DNA from 2 places in the Pseudoalteromonas sp. KAN5 genome. Region 2 is predicted to be linked to the other one. Evidence: riboswitches for the same ligand, from Rfam matches in the RefSeq annotation. Region 2 holds a riboswitch; the other holds the start of a gene.
What was found. A riboswitch is a leader RNA that binds a small molecule or an ion and turns the genes downstream of it on or off. The one in region 2 is predicted to bind cyclic di-GMP.
Positions count from the first base shown of each region.

Region 1: linked by a shared signal. The riboswitch ahead of KAN5_RS13955 (hypothetical protein) and the one ahead of KAN5_RS14870 (hypothetical protein) in region 2 are both predicted to bind cyclic di-GMP.

Region 1 is NZ_AP025589.1:3,113,734-3,118,798, reverse strand. It holds gene KAN5_RS13965 (heparin lyase I family protein) at 1-666, shown strand, start outside; gene KAN5_RS13960 (WecB/TagA/CpsF family glycosyltransferase) at 719-1,405, shown strand; cyclic di-GMP riboswitch class I at 1,516-1,598, shown strand; gene KAN5_RS13955 (hypothetical protein) at 1,658-1,900, shown strand; gene KAN5_RS13950 (heparin lyase I family protein) at 1,887-2,510, shown strand; gene KAN5_RS13945 (undecaprenyl-phosphate glucose phosphotransferase) at 3,025-4,425, shown strand; gene KAN5_RS13940 (outer membrane beta-barrel protein) at 4,427-5,065, shown strand, end outside.
Region 2 is NZ_AP025589.1:3,342,789-3,347,853, forward strand. It holds partial or broken gene KAN5_RS14865 (efflux RND transporter permease subunit) at 1-1,124, shown strand, start outside; cyclic di-GMP riboswitch class I at 1,248-1,340, shown strand; gene KAN5_RS14870 (hypothetical protein) at 1,460-2,026, shown strand; gene KAN5_RS14875 (oligopeptidase B) at 2,128-4,203, shown strand; gene KAN5_RS14880 (hypothetical protein) at 4,242-4,643, shown strand; gene KAN5_RS14885 (LytTR family DNA-binding domain-containing protein) at 4,640-5,065, opposite strand, start outside.

The sequences.
Region 1 (5,065 bases), 230 kb from region 2:
CAGATAGACAGCAAACAGTTTACTGCACAATTAGCAAAATCGTTGAGTGCGGAACATTTATATAAGTATATGTTTTTAGAAGCGGCAGCTAATGAAACAGTCACGTATGCAGAACATAGTATTACTTTTAACATTAGCCCAAACCAAGCTCGACTACATTCAGGCATTCGCTCTGAATTGTCTATTGATTACCCTTATCAGCTAGGGCAGACAGTAAGTTATAGTTTTGAAATGAAAGTTCCAGATGACTTTCAAAATGATAAAAAAAATCGCTGGAGTTTATTTGCACAATGGCACGATCAGCCGAACCCTGAAAGAGGTGAAACGTGGCAAAACTTTCCCGGTAATAGCCCTCCGGTGTCATTATTTACTGAATCTCAGCAGGGGGTCTTTGGCATCGGTATTGATTATGGGGGGGTAAATCGAGAGTGGGTACCATTATCCAAAGGGCAATGGCACCGCTTTCAATTTAGATTTTTATGGTCAAACAAACAGGATGGTAGATTAACGGTTGCACTCAATGATGAAACACGGTTTTTCTTTACGGGTGCAAATATGCTTAATGATTTTCAGCATTATTTAAAAATAGGCTTGTATCGCCATTCAAAAATCCCCACACGCAACCAGATATCGTTTAAAGCACTCGATATCAAAACAATTAAATAGGGAAATTATGAAACGTATTGAATTTTTAGGCTCGCCAATGGATGTCGCAACCATGGATGAAACAGTCGCTTACATTGAGAGCAGAGTCTCTACAGGCGGATTCTTACAACATGTAGTGGTTAATGTTGCCAAGCTTGTTAATATGCAAAAAGATTTACAGTTAGCTGAATCTGTAAAGTCTTGTGATGTAATCAACATTGATGGTATGGGAGTTGTTTGGGGGGCAAGATTTTTGGGGCACCGGGTGCCACAGCGAGTCGCAGGAGTTGATTTGTTTCATAATTTACTAGCCATGAGTGAGCGTAATAACTTTCCAATATTTTTACTTGGCGCAACGGATGACGTTGTTAAAAAAACGGTAGCAAAATCTTATGAGTTATATCCTAATTTAAATATTGCAGGCTTTAATGATGGTTATTTTTGGGATGATGAAGAAGCACTAGTTAATAAAATTGCGCAATCTGGCGCTAAATTGTTATTTGTTGCCATTACTTCGCCAAAAAAAGAAAACTTTATAAACAAATGGCAAGATAAATTAGGTGTTGATTTTGTGATGGGAGTGGGTGGTACATTTGATGTTGTCGCTGGCAAAGTAAATAGAGCTCCCTTGTGGATGCAAAACTCGGGACTTGAGTGGTTTTATAGGGTGTTACAAGAACCTAGACGTATGTGGAAAAGATACCTAGTTACAAACTCAAAGTTTGCCTGGTTATTATTGAAAGAAAAGCTTGCCTCCTAAATCTTCCTAGTAACAAAGATTTAGGGAATAAGTGTTAGTTAACTGTATGTGTTTTAGTTCTTTATTATTGCTTTTAGCTTGATGCATTGATGTTTTGTTATTAGTCTTACTATGAGAAAGGGCAAACTTGGGGAAACCCAAGGACGCAAAGTGATCGCCTAAGACATCAAGTTATGGTCGGATGACTTCCATAGTTGAGCAACGCTCAATTATGCTTTTCTTCTTATTGTTATGTTTAATAAGGGGAACTCCATGTATAAGTTATACGTTCAGAAAATCACAGTATGTGCCGCCATCATTATTCCTTTTCAGTTAACAGCCGCAAGTTTGAACAATGGTTACTTTAGTGAGCAACACGATGAAATAATTTGGTCTCTCGATTGGGAAATCAATCCATATTATAAGTATGAAAGGGCTCATTCATCTAATTTGAAATGGGCTATTCAAGCGAGAGAGGGGGAATTACGGCGCGAAAGTTACTATTCGCAAAACTGATGTTGATGTATATGGCGCAAAGCGTGCTGAGTTACTAGCGCCATTGGAAAGAGGTAAGGAAATAGAGCGATGGTATGCTTTTTCAACTCTTTTAAATAGCGACTATGTTTACAGCTCATATCCTGAATCTTTCTTTCAAGTGCATACGTCTCCTGCGGATGGAAATTGGAACCGCTATGTTACCACTCCAATATCACTACAAACGATCAAGGGGCGCTATAGAATAACGATAGCGGGCAGTAATGAAGTGCCAAGCCCAAACCTTGATCATGAAAAATTGGTGTTAGACATTGGGGATTATAGTGCTGATTTTGGCCTGTGGAGCGATTGGGTGCTGCATATTAAATACAGTGGGGATGCTGATGTTGGCTTTCTTAAATTATGGAAAGGTGAGGATCTTGTTATAAATTACTCTGGTGCAGTTGGTTATGCTGCGGACTCATTGGATCATAAAACGTATGCTAAATTCGGATTGTATCGTTGGAACTGGCAAGAAGATGACCCTGTTGAATCTCGAATTATGTATTATGATCGTATTCGTGTCGGTAATAAATTTGCAGACTTTGAGAAAATGAATGCTGATATTACTGCCAACCATTCTGATTTTTGAAATAAATACGTTTAATGAATTTTAGGGGGGGGAGCAGCTCCCTAAAATTCATTCATACCTTTTGTGTCCTTAAGTTATTTTATCTAAAATTAAGTGTATATTTAAATTTAATAACCAAACCATTATAAGTCTCCTGGTTTAATCAGGTTTTTATTATTCATTCTATTTAATCTACAAGTCAAATTCTCGTAGTTCCTGTAAAGCGGGTTTGTTGCTATGGAGAGTTAATTGCTTATTTAGTCTTTCTCATTTGGTTATTCTGTGGTGTGTTTATTTATATGAATTTAAAATATACTTTTATAATAATTAGATAGAAAAATTAATGTGTTGCCTTTTAGTTTGTTTATAAACAAATGTTTATATATGTTTCTTGGTTTTTTTCATTATTAAAATTGTTGCTTTAGCTTTAAACATAATAAGTATTGATACTATTTTTCTAGTAATATAGTCTTGTTTATTGTGATTTTTAAGTTGTTAGCAATTACAATAATTTAATTCTACAGGGACATGTAAAATGAATTCTTCAAGGACGTTTAAAGATTCAGGTTCGTCGAGCGCGAGTTTATATCGTCTTCTCGATATTACTTCATTGTGTTTATCTTTACAGTTGGCAGTATTTATCTATGGTGTTGTATTTTCACCTTATTACATTATTTCTTTATTAGTAGTCATAACAACTTATCTTTATTGTACAGAAGCTTTAGCTGCTTATCGTTCTTGGCGAGCGGGAAAGTTCAGGCACATGGTGTTATGCGCTTGGACTGCCTTGGCCCTTGCATTTATGGCATTGTTTGCAATCGCATTTTTATTAAAGTTCACAGAGTCATTGTCACGGGTAAGTTTATTACTGTGGCTTAGCTTTAGTTTTTTGATGCTATATAGCTGGCGCTTAGTTGCAATGTTGTATAAACGTCACAAACGTAAGCTAGGTGTTGGTGCTAGAAAAGTCGCTATTGTTGGTGCTACAGAAAGCGGATTGTATTTATATCAAGAAATTATTAAACATGCAGAGTTAGGTTATGATTTTGTAGGTTTTTTTGATGACCGCAGTCCTGAGCGAGTATTTACACAATTGGACAAAAATGTGGCTGATGAGATCAACATAGCTGTCAATATGGCGCGTTGTGGTGAAATTGAGGTGCTCTTTATTGCTCTGCCAATGAAAGCGGAAAAGCGGATTGCAGATATCTTGCTGCAGTTAGGTGATACTACCGTTGATGTTCACTTTATTCCTGATTTTTTATTGTCTAATTTAATTCATGCGCGTATTGAGCACATCGGTGCAGTTGATACTTTAAGTGTATTTGAATCTCCTTATCTAGGTGCTAAAGAGTGGATAAAGCGCACAGAAGATATTGTCCTTAGTATTGTTATTTTGCTTTTAATTTTTCCTTTGTTACTTGCTATTTTTATTGGTGTAAAAATTACCTCCAAGGGTCCCGCAATTTTCATGCAGGATAGGTATGGACTTGCAGGACAAAAAATAAAAGTGTGGAAGTTTCGTTCTATGAAGGTTATGGAAAATAGCCAAGTGGTTACCCAAGCCAAAAAGCATGATAGTCGGATAACGCCCTTTGGTAGTTTTTTGCGTCGTACTAGTTTAGATGAGCTTCCGCAATTTTTTAATGTCTTGTGGGGGGATATGTCGATTGTTGGCCCTAGACCTCATGCTGTTTCTCACAACGAGGAATACCGTAAAAAAGTTGAATTTTATATGTTGCGTCATAAAGCTAAGCCGGGGATCACTGGTTGGGCTCAAATTAATGGTTGGCGTGGTGAAACGGATACGCTAGAGAAAATGAGCAAGCGTGTTGAACATGATCTGCAATATATAAAACATTGGTCATTATGGTTTGATATAAAAATTATTTTCTTGACTATATTCAAAGGGTTTGTGAATAAAAATGCTTATTAAAATGGACTTCAATAGAGTAATCCTACTCTCATCTACGTTATTCTTTAGTGCGGCTGCAAGTGCGAACTTTGAACCCGGCAGCTACATTACTGACGGCGGTATTGAGTTAAAGCCATCACTTAGTATAGGACTTGGTTATGATGATAACCTCTATTATCAACCGCAGAACGAGAAAAGCAGTGAGTTTTTTAGAGTAATCCCAAAGTTACAAACCCGTCTGGATGATGGTGTAAATCAATACACCTTAGATTTAGGTATTGATAGTGGGTACTATCGTTTAGACTCCGCTGATAACTTTTTGGATTATAACGTCAAGCTTTCGTCTCATAATGAGTTTTCTAGCAAGCAACGGCTTGACCTATCGGTTGCTCTTGATGGTAAAACAGAGCCACGAGGTACGGGGTTGAGTGAAGGCACGGGAGCTTTAATCTCAGAACCCGTCGAGTATATTGATTCTACTTTGTCAGGCACTTATGAATATGGGGCAAAAAGCTCAGCTGCGCGGGTTGCTTTTGGGACTCGTTTTTATGATAAGCGTTATAAAAACTTTCGTTCTATTTCACAGTTTCGAGACTTAGAAAAAACCCGTTTCAGCATAACAGGGTTTTATAATACGCAAGCTGGAACGGATGTGTTTATT
Region 2 (5,065 bases):
TTTGGTTACTTACTGTATGGCTCAGACATTGACACGTTAAATGATGCAGGACGTCGTTTTATTCAACTATTACAGCAACAAGAAGGCTTGTTTGATATTAGTTCGACCATCGATCCTGCCAGTAAAGAAGTGCAAATGAGCTTAAAACCGGTTGCATATGATTTAGGCTTGGATTTAGCGTCGATTGCAAATCAAGTCGGCGCCAGTTTTTACGGTGGTGAGGCACAACGTGTTATTCGCCGTGGCGAAGAAGTACGCGTTATGGTGCGCTACCCTAAATTGACCCGTGAAGCATTTTCATCACTTAAACATGCTGTAGTTACAACACCGCAAGGCAAAGAAGTGCTGCTTGGTGATGTAGTAGAACTGACGGAAACACCTGGGATCAGCTATATTCGTCGCGAAGGTGGTTATCGTACTGTTTATGTTTATGGCAATATTGATGAAGAAGTGATTGAACCAAACGAAGTAATAAATCAAGTCAAAGACAAACTGTTACCGCAGCTTAAAGAAGAATTCCCTACTGTTAAATCGGAGCTAGGTGGCGCAATTGAAGAGCAGCAGGCACAAGCTAATCAACAGGTAATGTTCTTTTGGGGGGGATGATTTTAGTCTATATCTTATTAGCCGTACCGCTAAAAAGTTATGCGCAACCTTTGATTGTGATGTCGGTGATCCCATTTAGTTTAACTGGCGCAGTTTGGGGCCATTACTGGTTTGGCTTAGATCTGACCTTAATGTCTGGTTTTGGTATCATTGCAGCAGCGGGTGTGGTTATTAATGACTCGCTGGTAATGACTGACTTTGTTAATCAAGCGCGCCGAGAGGGGATCGCGATTAAAGATGCGGTAATAGAAGCAGGTTGTGCGCGTTTTAGGCCAATTTTACTGACCTCGATCACAACCTTTGCAGGTGTATTACCGATCATGTTTGAAACCAGCTTGCAAGCTCGATTTGTCATACCAATGGCCGTGGCACTTGGTTTTGCAGTGATGTTTGCAACGCTAATTACTTTAATTTTGGTGCCGTGTTTATACATTATCATGAGTGATATAGGTAAAATGTTTAAAGCTTTTTTTATGAGGGCTGCTCACCTATTAAACCCTAAGGCATATAGCAGTTAAATACTGAGAATTAAAAGCCAATACTTTATGTGTTGGCTTTTTTGTTTTTATAAACCTAAGTATTGGTTTTTATTCACGGTTACATTCTTTAGTTTGATCTTTGTACTGTGTCACATTATACTCACGCTGTTTTGGCAAACTAATCGAAAGGTTAGGACGCAAAGTTTCCGGTCTAAGGTTTTAGCATGCTAAAACTAGGATAGCGGGGCCGTCGCACAGGGTAATATTAACCTCGCTGTGTGTCATTAGCCCTACAACGTATTGAAAAAGTATTTCTTTTATCCAATAAATACTGGATAGTACCTATTAGATGTTCTTAAGGTGTTGCTGTGTTTATGCATACGTCATTGGCCTGTGGTAATTGGATGCCAATAGGTTGTCTAAATCATCATACCCAATTATTTGTTGGTGATATGGTGACGGTGACTTTTTATGATACGCAAGGAGAGCTAGTCGATTTATCATTTAAATATGAAATTATCACTGAGGAACAGGGCGAGCCACATAATTGGCCGCGCTATGTTGCACAGTATATTAATACCCATATACCGCTTGTTGAAGCGGGTAGAATGACAGAGCAAGGCTTGGTTGTTGCTTATCGTTCAAATCAGATTTATGCGCTTGAGGGCTGTGGTATTAACCGAGCTGAATTAACGTTTCAGTGCATTGCTAAATGCGATGACTTTCCTGCTGTGAAGCCCGCATATGATTATATCTACCCTGAAAAATGCAGTACGTATAATGCCGGCGTAAAAGTATTACAGCCGAAAACGGGCTTAATATATAAATGCAAACCTTGGCCTTTCAGTCAGTTTTGCAATGTAAAAGAAGAAAATAACCCGCTTTATGAACCAGGTGTAGGGCAAAGTTGGCACCTAGCTTGGCAGCAAGTTTCCCCTTAATGCTAGTTAGCATTTTCGGCCCACTCTTTGAGTGGGCTTTTTTATGTACTTTTGAAAATTATGGTAAACTCTCGTCATCAAAATTTTTTATTGGTTTTTCTGTGGCTTTATCAAACTTATCGTTGTCTTCTCTTTTAAATGCGCCTGTTGCACGTAAACAGCCGCACGTTTTAACAACGCACCAGCAAACACGCATAGATGATTATTATTGGATGCGTGATGACGAGCGCACAGAGCAAACTATATTGGCGCATTTAGCTGCGGAAAATGATTATTGCGAACAACAGTTAGCACCAATTAAGCCGTTGCAAACGGCTTTGTTTGACGAACTTAAAGACCGCATAGTGAAAGATGACAATACCTTTCCTGTTAAGGATGGTCAGTATTGGTATCACTCTGAGGTTCGCGGTGATGACGAGTACTCTCGTCACTACCGTAGTCGTGAAATAAACGCGACCGATAAGCAATTATTATTAGATGTAAATAGCTTGGCAGCAGGCTTTGAGTTTTATGACTTAGGCGAAGTTGCGATTAGTCCCAATGAGCAGTTGCTCGCTTACTCGCAAGATACTGATGGCCGCCGTATTTATACCGTAAAGTTTAAGACGATTGATAATGATAGGTTACTTGACGACGTATTAGAAAACACCGAAGGTCAGATTGTTTGGGCAAATGACAACAAAACAGTATTTTATGTAAAGAAAGATTTGCAAACTTTACTGGGCTATCAGGTTTATCGTCATGTGTTAGGAACTAAACAAGCACAAGATGTATTGGTTTATGAAGAGCAAGATCGTAGTTTTTTCATGGGACTTGGTAAAAGCCGTGATGAAAGCCTAATTATTATTGATTTAGCCACCACTGAAACTAATGATACTTGGGTATTAGATGCCAATCAGCCTAGCGGTGAGTTTACGCAATTAATGCCGCGTGAAGAAGGCCATGAGTTTGATATTGATAAACTCGGAGATACCTTTTATATCGTGACCAATTGGCAGGCTAAAAACTTTCGTTTAATGACTGCGAGCGCCGCAACAGTTGCTGATAAAACGCAGTGGCTTGAACACACCCCTCACAGAGCTGAAGTACTGCTTGAAGGTGTTGAATTATTTAATGATTTTTTATTGTTAACAGAGCGAGAGCAAGGACAAACCCGCTTTATTGTGATCAATAAGCAACAGCAGCGTATGACCTTAGAATTCGATGACCCCTGTTTTTATGCATCTGTGGCGATAAATCCTGAACCAAACTCTCAATCGGCACGTATCTATTATTCAAGTTTGACTACGCCAGGCTCGCTTTATGAGGTTAATCTAATAACTGCAGAGAAAACCCTGCTTAAACAACAGCAGGTGTTAGGTGAGTTTGATGTTGACAATTACGGCTCGGAGCGATTGATGATCACGGCGCGAGATGGTGTAAAAGTACCGGTGTCATTGGTTTATCGTAAAGAATTATTTAACAAAGACGGCACTAATCCGTTATTTCAATATGGTTATGGTGCGTACGGTATCACCATTGATCCGAGTTTTTCGAGTACTTCACTCAGCTTACTTGATCGTGGCTTTGTGTACGCTATAGCCCATGTTCGCGGTAGTGAAATGTTGGGGCGTCAGTGGTATGAACAAGGTAAAAAACAACATAAGCAAAATAGTTTTAATGACTTTATTGATGTGACTAAGTCACTTGTTGCGCAGGGATATGGTGCGCAAAATAAAGTGTTTGCTTCTGGCGGTAGCGCGGGAGGTTTGTTGATGGGCGCTGTTGTGAATCAAGCCCCTGAGCTTTACTTAGGTGTGGGTTGTCATGTACCATTTTTAGATGTGCTAACCACCATGCTTGATGAGTCTATTCCGCTGACCACTAATGAATATGATGAGTGGGGAAACCCGAATGATCCAGATTATTATGACGTGATTGCAAAGTATTCACCGTATGACAATATTAGCGCTCAGGCTTACCCAAATATCTTAGTTACTACGGGGCTGCATGATTCGCAAGTGCAATATTGGGAACCCATGAAATGGGTAGCTAAAATGCGTGAATATAAAACCGATGATAATATTTTAGTGTTTAAAACCGATATGGATGCAGGGCATGGTGGCGCATCGGGTCGCTTTAAAAGCTTGGCAGAAAAAGCCCTAGAAATGGCATTTTTCATTAGCTTAGCTGAATAACATGGCAGCTGTATGTGATTGAGTTGAGAGGTGTATATATGTTTGAAGTGCATGGAAGTTGGGAATACTCAATAGAGCCGCCAATCATTTATATTAAAGTCATTGGTTGCTTTAACCGAGAAGGGGTCATTGCGTTTGCTAACAGTGTACAAGCCGACTTATCAACATTACCTGCAAACTCAATTGAATATGCTGTAATTAATTTAGCGGAATTTGAATTAACCACCGCAGATAGCTTAGCGGTGGCAACCGAGTATTTTCATGGCGTTAAAGCGCGAGGCTATAAACGCGTTACCTACATACAACCAAGTATTGTAGCTCAAAGTATGTTAGAAAGTGTTTGGCTTGGTAGTGGCATGGATGTGCAATTTTGTATGAATGCTCAGCGTTACTTAGCACAGTACCCTGAGCATCAATATGTAAAAAATTGGCTATGTTAAGTACGCTCTAAAATACTCGTTAAACTATTTTTGTAGCGTCGTGATAAATTTAGCTGCACGCTGTTTTTTAAAGTAATCTTATAATCACCGCTTTCAGTTGCAGCTAACTCAGAGACGGCTCTTTGCTTTACCAGCGTTGAGCGATGAATACGGATAAATCCTGCTGGCGCTAACTGTTGTTCAAGTTTTTTAATCGTTTCACGATGTAAAACAACTTTGTCATGCTCCCAGAAATGCAACTCCACGTAGTTACCAGCACCATTGATCCAAATAATATCGTCAATTTCAATTAATCTTACCTTACCAACATCTTTAATAATTAGATGGTTACGAGCATTAGAGTTTTGGTAGTTGTGTTCCATAGTGCTAGCTAATGGGCATAGGTGGACCAACTTTTCAAAACACTGTCGAATTCTGCTCGA